Marinoscillum sp. 108: one gene and its partner. The protein of the gene in region 1 interacts with the protein of each later gene in a pairwise test. Links are inferred from orthologs where the notes say so. Each region holds a gene or a part of one and is shown on either strand. Other genes may lie near its edges. The genes, in order: topA and GV030_RS19350.

Region 1 (6,205 bases):
GTGGCACCCCCATCCAATAGGGTGGTGGTGGCTTCTACAAAGCGGGGTTGTAATGAGAGTTCCTGGGCTATCTTAGCAGCGTAATTGATCATGTTGTTGTTTTATAATTGATGTTTTCAAAAGGAGAAAACATCCGGTAATTTTTGTTCTAACGTAATTCGTTTAGGCGTGGTCCCGACAATCGGGCGCCAAAAATATCATTTCTCTGATTTTATCAGAAAGATTGCGTTAGATAAATGAGAATATTTTCAGAAGCAGAAAAATGAGCAAGAAATCTTACAGAAAAGAACTGATAGAATGGACCATTATTGTGGTAGTGGGTCTGACACTTTATGTCACCGGACTGCATACCGAGGTGATCGGACAAATTCAGCGGGTGGTTCTGGCCACAGGAATCATGCAGCCCGAGGCAGATGATGAGAAGGCAACAGCCAGCTACGATCTCAGGCTTTCTAATATCGCCGGCAAACCAGTCAGTTTTTCAACCTTTCGGGGCCAAACGATCTTTCTTAATTTCTGGGCGACCTGGTGTCCACCATGTATTGCGGAGATGCCAGACATAGAAGACCTCTACCAGAAAATGGGGAAGGACGTGACCTTCGTGATGATCTCACTGGATGAAGATCGGGACAAGGCCCGGAGGTTCGTTGACAGAAAAGGATTTGAGCTCCCGGTATACTTCCTGGAGTCTCCACTGCCCTCACCGTACAACCCCAGCTCCATCCCCACCACCTATGTCATCTCTCCGGATGGTCAGGTAGTGCTCACCCGCCACGGCATGGCTAAATATGACACGGAAGAGTTTAGGGCATTTCTCTCCACACTCACACCGAAGTAGTTAGATGGTTTTCTTAAAGCCCACCCCTTTGGAGATCTCTGACCAAGCCAGGTCCTCAAACTCGATCCTGACCAGCTCCCCGGGAGTCATGTCTCCAAAGTTGGCACTTGTGAGGTAATCATAGAGGTAGGAAATGCCGGGGTTATGACCAATGATCAATATCACGCTATCTGCTTCATCCTGTTTGGTGATCAGTTCGAAGAGCGTGCGCACTGAGGCTTCATATATTTCCTCCATGTAATGCACCGGCAATGTGTAATCCAGTTCTTCAGTGAATATCTCGGCTGTTTGCTGGGTTCTGTTGGCGGTACTGCAGTACACTTTGTCAGGATAAAAAGACTTCAACTTCATGGCCTGACCCAAAGACCGAAGCTGAATCACACCATTCACAGTCAATGATCGGTCAAAATCAGATCCCTGGAAACCATACTCGGCCTGTCCGTGCCGCAATAAATAAAGATTCTTAACCATTTCGATTTTTTTTGGTTAACTCACCAGCTAAAGCTAAAGAAACCTTTAAACCCAGAAGGTGCTATTCTTTAGGTAATTAATAAAATTTCAAGATATTTACCACCTTAAAAAATCTGAGCATGGCAAAAAACCTGGTAATAGTAGAGTCTCCGGCAAAAGCAAAAACGATAGAAGGGTATTTGGGTAGCGATTACCAAGTGAAGTCATCTTACGGTCATGTAAGAGATCTCCCCAAAGGAGATAAGGCCATAGACATTGCCAACGGCTTCAAACCCACCTATGAGGTTTCAGCAGACAAAAAGGAGGTCATCAGAGAACTCAAGAAATTGGCGAAGGCAGCTGAGACCATCTACCTCGCGAGTGATGATGACCGTGAAGGAGAGGCCATTTCCTGGCATTTGAAAGAAGCACTGAACCTCAATGACTCCAATACAAGAAGAATTGTTTTTCGTGAGATCACCAAAAATGCGATTCAAAACGCCATACAGAATCCTCGGGGAATTGATATAGACCTGGTCAATGCACAGCAAGCCAGACGAATTCTGGACAGATTGGTAGGTTTTGAGTTATCCCCTGTCCTTTGGAAAAAAGTACGCCGGGGATTATCTGCCGGTCGGGTACAGTCCGTAGCTGTCCGCATGGTGGTAGAAAGAGAGCGTGAGATAGATCAGTTTGAAGCTCAGTCTAGTTTCAAGATCTCGGCCTTGTTTGACCTGGATCAGGGAAAAGTGCTTCAGGCAGAATTGGGCAAACGTTTCAAAACTGAAGCAGAAGCACAGGCTTTTCTCAACCTCTGCACAGGTGCCGATTTTGAAATCAGTAACCTGGAGACCAAACCGGCCAAGAAAAGTCCGGCTCCTCCTTTTACCACTTCTACACTCCAGCAGGAGGCCAGTAGGAAACTAGGCTACTCAGTGTCCTATACCATGTCACTGGCCCAAAAGCTCTACGAGGCAGGTAAGATCTCTTACATGAGAACTGACTCTGTAAACCTGTCACAAGAGGCCATCGCCAGTGCGAATTCGGAAATATCCGGCTCTTATGGCAAAGACTTTATTCAAAACCGGTCTTACAAAACCAAATCGCAATCTGCACAGGAAGCTCACGAAGCAATTCGTCCTACAGATTTCCATGTACAGTCGGTGAGTGCGGGCTCAGCAGAAGGCCGACTTTATGAGCTCATCTGGAAGCGGGCTATCGCCTCGCAGATGGCTGATGCTCAGCTGGAAAAAACAACCGCCACCATCAGTATCTCCACCACCGACGAAGTGCTCGTGGCACGTGGTGAAGTGATCAAATTTGAAGGATTCCTAAAAGTGTATCTGGAGTCCACCGATGATGACGAAGACGAAGAACAAAAATCGATGCTCCCTCCCCTGGCCATAGGGCAGAAACTGGACCTACAGCAAATGCTGGGAAAAGAAGGTTTTACCAGACCTCCGGCCAGATATACTGAAGCCAGTCTGGTGAAGCAGTTGGAAGAAAAAGGGATCGGCCGACCGTCTACTTATGCCCCTACCATCTCTACCATACAGAAGCGTGAGTACGTGATCAAGGAATCACGTGATGGCAAGGAGCGACAGTATGTGGAGCTAGTACTGGCCAAAGGGCAGATCAACAAAACCACAAAAACCGAAATGACCGGGGCAGAGAAAAACAAACTCTTCCCTACCAATATTGCCATGATCGTCAACGATTTTCTGGTAGAACATTTCGAAAATGTAGTGGATTACTCTTTCACCGCAGATGTGGAGAAAGAGTTTGACGACATAGCCAATGGCACCAAAGCCTGGGAGCAAATGATCCAGTCATTTTACGGCAAGTTTCACACGAAAGTGGAAAACACCGATAGTCTGGAACGTGCGGATATCTCTGCGGCGCGGGAGCTGGGCACAGACCCTAAGACCGGCAAAAACATCTACGCACGGATGGGCAAATACGGCGCCTACGTGCAGTTGGGGGAATCACCCGAAAAGGAAGATGACGAAAAGCCTCAGTACGCCAGTCTGAAGAAAGGTCAGTTTCTTGAAAACGTCACCATAGAGGAAGCCCTTGAACTTTTCAAGCTACCTCGTAATCTGGGTGAGTTTGAAGACAAGGTGATGACTGCCGCCATTGGTCGCTTTGGTCCATATATCCGCCACGATGGCAAGTTTGTTTCCCTTCCAAAAGAGATGGATCCCCTCACGGTGACGGAAGAAGAAGCCATAGAGCTGATCCTGGCTAAGCGGGAAGCAGATGCCAACAAGTTTATCAAGACCTTTGATGAAGACCCTGAAGTGCAGGTACTCAACGGTAGGTACGGCGCCTATATCAAGTTTGGGAAGAAGAATGTGAAAATCCCGAAAGACAAGGTACCCGAGGAGCTGACCTATGCCGAGTGTAAAGAGCTGGCAGACAAAACGCCCGAGAAAAAAGGCCGGGGTGGCGGAGCCAGGAAGAAAAAATAATCATAGACAAAAAACACAAAAGGGGCTCCTGAAAATTTTCAAGAGCCCCTTTTTTATAAAGTTGACCGAATCTACTTACACGTAGTTGTTCAGCATCACTGGCATCACCAGTAAAAGAATGTCTTCGTTTTCGTCTTTCTCTACAGGTAAAATGATACCTGCTCGGTTCGGTGCGTTGAGTTTCAAGGTGATCTCTTCCGCGTCCATGTTGTTGAGCATTTCGATCAAAAACTTGGCATTGAAGCCAATCTCGATATCCTCTCCGTCATGCTCACAAGACAATCGCTCACTGGCTTCGTTGGAGAAGTCCAAATCCTCAGCAGAGATCAACAATTCACTACCTGTGATCTTCAACCGCACCTGATGAGTGGTCTTATTGGCGTAAATGGCAATCCGCTTCAGAGAGCTCAGGAGCTCACTCTTGTTGATGTTCATCGCATTCTCATTGTCTGAAGGAATCACGTTCTCGTAATCCGGGAATCGCTCATCGATCAGTCGGCATATCATCTTCACATTGTTGAAGCTGAAGAATGCATTAGAAGCGTTAAACTCAAGGTTAACGTTGGTATTTTCAGAAGGAAGTGTAGACTTCAAAAGCGTCAGTGCCTTCCTTGGAATGATCATATTGTGCGCCATGTCAGAGGCAATATCCACTCGTCGGTATCTAATCAGTCGGTGACTGTCCGTAGCCACAAAGGTGGTATTGGTCTCATCCAGTTTGATGTATACCCCTGTCATTGCAGGTCTTAGTTCATCATTGCTGGTGGCATAGATGGTGCTGTTGATGGCCTGGGCCAGTACTCCCGATGACATATTCACCGCATACCCATCAGACACTGTAGGGATCTTAGGGAAGTCCGTTGCGTTCTCGCCACTTAGCTTGTATCTACCGTTATCCGAATTGATCTCTATGCTATAAGTATCCGCATCGATGGAAAAGGTCACCGGCTGCTCAGGCAAGTTTCTGAGTGTCTCCAAAAGAATCTTGGCGGGAATGGCAATACTTCCATTCTCCTTAGCTTCCACTTCCAGCTCAGTGATCATGCTTGTCTGAAGATCAGATGCAGTGATCGTCAAAGTACCATCTGTGATTTCAAAAAGAAAATTCTCAAGAATAGGCACCACGGGATTCGTTGTGATCACACCATTGATGGCAGAAAGTTGCTTAAGCAGGTAAGATGATGATACTATAAATTTCATGGATTCACGATTTCAATTGGGCGTCAAATTTAACCCGAAATTGTCATTGGAAAAAAATATACCGGAGAATTGGTTTCCCTAATAATAATCTTTCGATTGAATGGTCCCTCAATGTGGTCTGGGTCCTATTTTTTATACTTAAAATCCTCCTTTTTCAATAAAATCTCCTTCATTCGCCTGTCATCTACCACCAGCATGGATCCTTCATAGGTCATTAGCAGATAAAAGCGATCTCCGGATAACTTCGGAAAAATGTCTATAACCACAGGTGCCTCCTGATTGATGGCCTCAATGGTGAGGGTAGCAAGTGGTGGCATTTTAGAGAGGCTGTCGTATTTTTCAAACCGACCGGCACTCAACCATTCGTTGGTCTGAAAGAGTTGAAACAGGTTGAGATAGTTGACCACTGCATTGGAGTCAATGGGGGCAATGTCCTCTACGACAAAGAAGTCCTTGTCGAAATTGATGGTAAAATCTGAGTCATCTGACTGTTGATAATCCAAAGTCAGTTTTTGAATCGTCCTCCAACTGGCATCCACCACCAGCCGATCGCGCCATTGGGCAGGCTTCAGTTCGAAAAGTCCCCCCAGGTACTCATTGTATCCGGGGATGTGCACCTCATAAACCTCCTCACTTCCGGTCAGTGCAAAATAGGTCTTGGTCTTGGTAGGATTTCCCCAAACTCTGAAATTCAACGGGTTTGCCCCGCCTACGGCTACTTCAATACCTTCTTCGGGCTCTATATCCACTGGTTTCTTCACTTTCACCCTCGTCAGGATGGAAAAGAGCAGTTGCCGAACAGACGGGTCAGCAGGATATTGATCATTCACACGCCACTTTCCCGTGTTTTTGGATAATGCCACTCCCTCACCGATCTGGATATTGCTTATTCCCGCAGTATCTGCCAGTATGAATTTGTTTTCGTCAAAAGAGACACCCGTTCGCTGGCTTCCCAAAAAGAAAAACAAGACATTGACCAGCAGCAGTCCCATAAAAATCACCAACAGATTACGATTATGTGTTGTCATGTTAGTACTTGTTTCTGCGTTTTCTCCAAATCATCTTGAGCACTCCAAAAAGCAACAGCAGCACGATGGGAATCACCAGATTGATGACCTGCCATTTGGTACGTTCCTGCTTCACTTTCACTTTGTCCAACGGGCGAATCTTCACCTCTTTGGCCCGGGTCTCCACCAGCCCGTCCTCGTCCACCAGATAGTCTATCAGATTCATGAGCATGGCCTCA
Region 2 (6,107 bases), 170 kb from region 1 along the record:
GCCAAACCAAAGAGCCTATTCTGCAAAAGGTACAACCCGGAATATACCTGGGGGTAAGACTTGGCGGCATGGGTGTGGCCCTTGGCAGCCTTCTGGGTGAAGAACTGGCAGAGCGGATAGTTAGGGATGGTTTTTGAAAATTGTATTATCTTTTCGTTTTGGCAAAAAAACAACTGATGGCGATTAAGCGAGACCCTACACTTTTAGAGTCCTTTATACCTGTACTTTTTCTAATTATTCTTCTTTCTTTTAATGTGGGCATCTTTGGTGATGCTGCACTGGATGGATCCAATCAGATCGTCCTCATCCTATCAGCGGGCGTTGCTGCCATCGTGGCCATCAGATTGGGTTATCGGTGGGATGAAATTCAGGATGGAATCGTCAGAAGTATTAGCTCAGCCATGACCTCTCTGCTTATTCTTCTGCTCATTGGCTCCCTGGCTGGTACCTGGCTGCTTAGTGGCATCGTGCCTGCCATGATCTACTATGGTTTGCAGATTCTTAATCCCACCATATTTCTTGTTGCTGCGTGCATTGTGTGTTCCATAGTCTCTGTGGCCACAGGAAGCTCCTGGACCACCGCAGCCACCGTGGGCATCGCCCTCATTGGGATAGGTAAGGCCCTTGGAATCTCTGAGGGAATGGTGGCTGGGGCTATCCTCTCTGGCGCCTATTTTGGAGACAAGATGTCTCCCCTCTCCGACACGACCAACCTGGCCCCGGCCATGGCGGGCACTGACCTTTTCACACACATCAGGTACATGGCCATTACCACTGTTCCTTCTATCAGTATCGCCCTCACGATTTTTCTGGTGCTGGGCTTCACCAATGAAACGAGTACCTCAGTGGTGGATACACAGGCCATACTTAATGCCATAGACGATAAATTCTACATTTCTGGCTGGTTGTTCATAGTCCCCGTAGTAGTGGTGGTACTTATCGTACGGAAAATGCCAGCCATTCCGGCTTTGCTTATTGGCACCTTGCTGGGTTCCGTTTTCGCACTCTTCTTTCAGCCACAACTGGTGGCAGAAGTAGGTGAAGGCTTTACAGCATCAGGGATGTTCATAGGCACGATGAAGTCCCTTTATGGCGATATATCCATCGCCACCAGCAACGATATGGTCAACGAACTCCTGAGCTCTGGCGGTATGGCAGGCATGCTGGGTACCATCTGGCTGATCCTCTCGGCTATGATTTTCGGTGGGGTCATGGAAAGCTCCGGAATGCTCAAAAGAATTGCCAAAGCCCTGATCAGTCTGGTCAACTCCACAGGGGCTTTGATCACAGCTACAGTAGGTACCTGTGTGTTTTTTAATGTCACGGCATCTGACCAATACCTGGCCATCGTAGTACCTGGCCGTATGTATGCAGACATTTACAAAAGGAAAGGACTTGCCCCCGAAAACCTCAGCAGAACGCTGGAGGACTCCGGTACGGTAACTTCGGTACTCATCCCCTGGAACACCTGTGGAGCCTACCACTCAAGTGTGCTGGGTGTGTCCACGCTGGTCTATGCGCCTTTTTGCTTTTTCAATATCATCAGCCCCTTTATGTCCATTCTGGTTGGATATCTGGGGTATAAAATCAAAAAACTAAATCCCGCTAAATAAACCTAATGTTTGCAAGTTCGATACCAAAAGAAGACATCAAGCACTTACCCCTCATCAAATTTGAGGGAACTATCCACACTGTGGAAACTATGGAAGCCCTTGATGAGGCCCTGAAAATCATCCGCACTCAGGAAATCATGGGGTTTGATACAGAAACCAAGCCCACTTTCACCAAAGGAGACTATAACCATACTGCGATCATCCAGCTCTCCACCATGACCGACGCATTCATCATTCGCATTAGCGAAATTGGCATTCCTGATCAACTCAAAGACATTCTTGAAGATCAGGGCATTCTGAAAGTGGGGATTAGTATCCGTGATGACATCAAAGAGTTGAAAGCAATGAGGGCATTCAAGGCTGGTGGATTTCTGGACCTGAATGAAGTAGCTAAAGAATTAGGAATTACCCAGATCGGGATGAAGAGCCTAACGGGCATTTTTCTAAAAGCGAGGATTTCTAAAAGCCAGCAAACGTCTAATTGGGAGACCAAGGAGCTCAGTCCGGGTCAGCTCTCCTACGCGGCCACTGATGCCTGGGTGTGTATCAAAATCTACCGGATGCTGATGGACAAGGGCGTCATATAGCCCCCTGTAATACTTGAAAGTCTACTCCCTTTAGCAGGCTCACCTTCTCAGCAAGCACGGGTACATCCTCATCCCGGAGCAACCCCACAAACTGGCAGTCTGCTGTGTACACCTTATCCTCATAATCCACAACAAACTCAGCCAGCGCACGCTCCACCTCTGAGGTCTGCTCATAGCCAAAACTGATAGAAAAGCGCGTTTGGCTATAAATCTTCACTACCTCCACCTTATTGAGGGCATCTTCGGCAGCTATCTTATAGGCACTGATTAGCCCGCCCACACCCAATTTTGTCCCACCAAAATACCGTACTACCACCACCAGGCAGTTGGTTAGCTCTTTGGATCTGATCTGTCCCAGAATGGGATCTCCGGCCGAATGGTTGGGTTCTCCATCATCATTGGCTCGATAGGCCTGCTCTTTAAGCCCGATGATATACGCATAGCAATGGTGACGGGCATCGTAGTACTGCTTGCGCAAAGCCTCAAGGTGTGCCTTGATATCATCTTCGGTTTTCACATGGTAGGCAAATGACAAAAACTTACTTCCCTTCTCCTTGTAGAAACCTTCAGTGGGATGGACAATGGTCTGAAACTCGTTGATCACGGCGCAAAGAAAGTCAGATTAGGTTAAAATGCTCAAAGCTGATCCAGCAAGTCCCGCGCCTCGCTGAGAAGATCCTCAGACTCACCCGATTCCAACACCTTCCTTAGATTATACTCAGCCTGCCCTTTCATTCCTTTCTTGGCATATACCCTGCCCAAACCCAGGTAAGCCAGGGTACGATAATAAGTCCCGTGCCCGGGTATTTCCTGGCCTACCCTCAGGGCCTTTTGATAATCATTCAAAGCCTTATCTGGCTGCCCTTTCACCTTCTCGTGATAGATGCCCATGAAGGATGCGCCTGCCATCTGATAGTAGGGCCGGTCAGAGTTGGACAACTCCTTAATCACCGGCACGGGAGCCTGCACAAAATCATTCTTTGGAGTAAGTGATTCCAGAAGTTTGGCCTTGATATAAAGGTTATTGGGATACGCTTTGGTCAGTTCCCACAAATACGACTGGGCTTTCTGAGGCTGATATTCGTAGCGGAGATAGATATAGGACATGTAGACATAGGCCTCCACCCTGGTCAGTACTGCCTTTTGGGTGGCTTCATTGATTTGCTGAATCCCCAACTCCACATCTCCACTTCTGAAAAACCAGAGCAGCGGTCTGTACACAGGGTATTTTTCAGGATATTTTTCACGAAAGTAGTTGTATACCCCGGTGGTAAGAAGAAACTCGGGAATCTCCTCAGAGAGGTCAAATCCTTTTTTGATAAGATCATAAGCCTTGCTTGCCTCACTCAGGGCTTTCATGTAGTGCCCATCATCGGCGAAGTATTCTGCCAGGAGTCCCCGGGCCGCCATTTCAAAAAATATGGCCTCCGGGTGTGTCTGTCGGCCGCCATCCAGGTAAGCCGCCAACCGGATGGTCTCCCTGAGATGCCCGCTAAATACCTTAAATACCGAATCTACAGTCACAAGGGGTATATTAGCCCAGAGCACCTTGAGGGCACGCATCATTGGCACAGTGGGATGTTTAGGGAGTCTGGCTTCTACTTTTTCAATGTACACATCGGCAGAGTCCTCCTCTACATTGTAAATGAAGTATACGCCTTTCTGTACCAGTTGCATATTGACAGGATTATCGAACAGCTGGGCATAAGATACCTGACAAATAAATAGTAATGTGGCGATGATTACTGTTTTCAATTTGTGCTAAAAGTAGATTTAATTGTACAAAATGAAGGGTAATTTAAAGCAAGCCGGGTAGAACTGGAAACGATCACCTGACTAACTTTAGGGACACAATGAATGTAAGAATAGATGGTCTATGAATAAGGATTTGGGGTTTATGCTTTATTGTCATGAAGATTACGCGAAGGTACAGCACTTTCAAAGTTATCACCGATTTCATTCTGACCATATAGTTTTTTGTGTTGAGTGTATCGATAATAAGGCCATTTGTCTTCCCAAAAGCCCCATTGGTGGATTTACATGTTTTAACGGCCGGAAATCAGATTTCTTACAATTTTACGAAAAATCAGAAAAGTCACTTACTCAAAACGGTATTTCCTCATTGGAAATCACACTTCCGCCCCACTATTATACGGGGGTTCCGGATAGAAGCTGGCTGGAGCAGCTCGGTTTTTCTGAGCGGGTCAGTGAAATTGCTCATTACATTCCCATCAATGGGCCGTTGTGGGAAAAAATCCACACTATGCAACAGAGAAAACTCAAGCAAACTCCCACTTTTGATCTATCGCTGGTCAATGTATCAGAGTTGCGGTCTGTTTACGACTTCATCGCACAATGCCGAAAAAATCAGGGTCTGGAAATCAATATGGATTTTGAAATCTTAGAGCGACTGTTCCGGACATTCCCGGATCGCTATCAGATTTTCACTGCCGAAAGAAATGGGACGCTGCTTGCTGCCGCTATTATGGTGATTCCTATTGAAGGAATCACCTATTATTTCCTACCAGCCACTGCCCCAGCCTATAAAACAGAAAGCCCGATGGTTCACCTCATAGCTTACCTGTACCAGTACTATCAGGAGCGTGGGTTTCAATTCATCGACCTTGGCATTTCGTCTGTCAATACCGCGCCTCAAAAGAGCCTGATCACCTTCAAAGAAAGAATGGGTGGTATCAGAACCACCAGAAGCACTTTCATCAAATCACTCCAATAGCCTTTGGTAATACTGTTCCAGCTTTTGTACCTGAGCAACAGTGCCAAAGTGATCTTCGAAAGTGGCTCTTACCTTTTGAGGATCATATGGATTTTTCTGAGCCAAAGACTTCACTTTTTCAGCCAGCAGAATGGGGTCAGATGGCAATACCTCTCCAGCATCCCCAAAAACCAGCTCATCCGCCCCATCCCAATCGAAAGTAAGCACGGGTACTCCGCAGGCCATCGCCTCCAGGATGGCCACCGGCTGATTTTCGTGCCTACTTGTATTCACCATCAAATTGGCCGACCTTAAGGCCTGGCGTACCTCATTCTGATTACATTCTCCCAGCCACTCCACATTTCCGTCAAGGTGAAGCTGACTACATTGATTTCGCAGGTGTTTTTCCCTGGAGCCTGTGCCAATGACCTTCAGTGCAAAATCCACACCAGTCTTCTGCACATGCGCGATGGATTCCAGCAGCGCCTCATAATTCTTCTGTGCCTCCAATCGGCCAACGGCCACAAGCGTAAACCGCCCCGTTTGAGCACTTCCTGGTGTAAAAAAACGATCGTCCAGAAAGTTGGAAATACGATCAGCCCTTACCCCGAATTCACTGAGCCTCTTGATCAGTGCCTGACTCACAGCAAGTACCTGACCGGCTGCACGCAAGGGCGGAAGTACGGTTTTTTGAATGTCCTTCTTGAAAGAAGCCATAGGAAAAGGACTCATATGCTCGGTGATCACATAAGGTACCTGATAGGCCTCAGATAGAGCCCTGGCGATGGCTCCCGCAGGATAGGATACATGTGCGTGGATTACATCGGGCCTTCCGAAGTGTGTAGTAAAGCGCTCGAAGTTTTGTCGATTGGCCGCAATGATCCCGCGGATGTTGCCATTGCGAAACTTTCGGGTCCACGTGAAAGCTGGGGTGAAAAACTCCACGCAATTGTATTCCAGTTGAATCTCATATTTACGAATAGGCGGCTTGGAATTGTATTTGATGAAGCCGCCCAATGGCGCGTAAGCTTTCAGCCACAGCTTGGGTTCATGAGATCCCCAAAGACTGATCCCAACGTTCCAGTTGGGACGGTGTGTCGCCAGGAGGTGTGACTGCTCCCGGAAGAAGATCCCGGTGGAGGGATATTGCTCTGAAGGGTACCAAGAAGGTATCACGAAGACATTCATCGATAA

The links.
Region 2: the proteins of topA (region 1) and GV030_RS19350 interact in binary tests that used the Escherichia coli proteins (3 or more experiments, as listed by UniProt). The link is inferred for Marinoscillum sp. 108 from one-to-one orthologs.

Annotation. Positions count from the first base shown.
Region 1 is NZ_LR734817.1:271,785-277,989, forward strand. The notes cover bases 1,058-4,093. They hold topA (type I DNA topoisomerase), read left to right. Parts: upstream 1,058-1,428; coding sequence 1,429-3,759; downstream 3,760-4,093. Other genes in these bases: GV030_RS18505 (histidine phosphatase family protein), read right to left, coding at 1,058-1,309; dnaN (DNA polymerase III subunit beta), read right to left, coding at 3,835-4,093. In the rest of the region: GV030_RS18495 (Tex family protein), read right to left, coding at 1-92; GV030_RS18500 (TlpA disulfide reductase family protein), read left to right, coding at 263-838; more of GV030_RS18505, read right to left, coding at 839-1,057; more of dnaN, read right to left, coding at 4,094-4,959; GV030_RS18520 (hypothetical protein), read right to left, coding at 5,085-5,987; gliding motility-associated ABC transporter substrate-binding protein GldG, read right to left, coding at 5,989-6,205. UniProt on the Escherichia coli protein: Releases the supercoiling and torsional tension of DNA, which is introduced during the DNA replication and transcription, by transiently cleaving and rejoining one strand of the DNA duplex.
Region 2 is NZ_LR734817.1:442,270-448,376, forward strand. Bases 999-3,936 are described here. They hold GV030_RS19350 (YigZ family protein), read right to left. Parts: upstream 2,805-3,936; coding sequence 2,193-2,804; downstream 999-2,192. Other genes in these bases: nhaC (Na+/H+ antiporter NhaC), read left to right, coding at 999-1,613; GV030_RS19345 (3'-5' exonuclease), read left to right, coding at 1,619-2,200; GV030_RS19355 (lipopolysaccharide assembly protein LapB), read right to left, coding at 2,837-3,936. Outside these bases: GV030_RS19335 (FAD-binding oxidoreductase), read left to right, coding at 1-137; more of nhaC, read left to right, coding at 177-998; more of GV030_RS19355, read right to left, coding at 3,937-3,955; GV030_RS19360 (GNAT family N-acetyltransferase), read left to right, coding at 4,323-4,934; GV030_RS19365 (glycosyltransferase), read right to left, coding at 4,923-6,101; GV030_RS19370 (sulfotransferase), read right to left, coding at 6,098-6,107.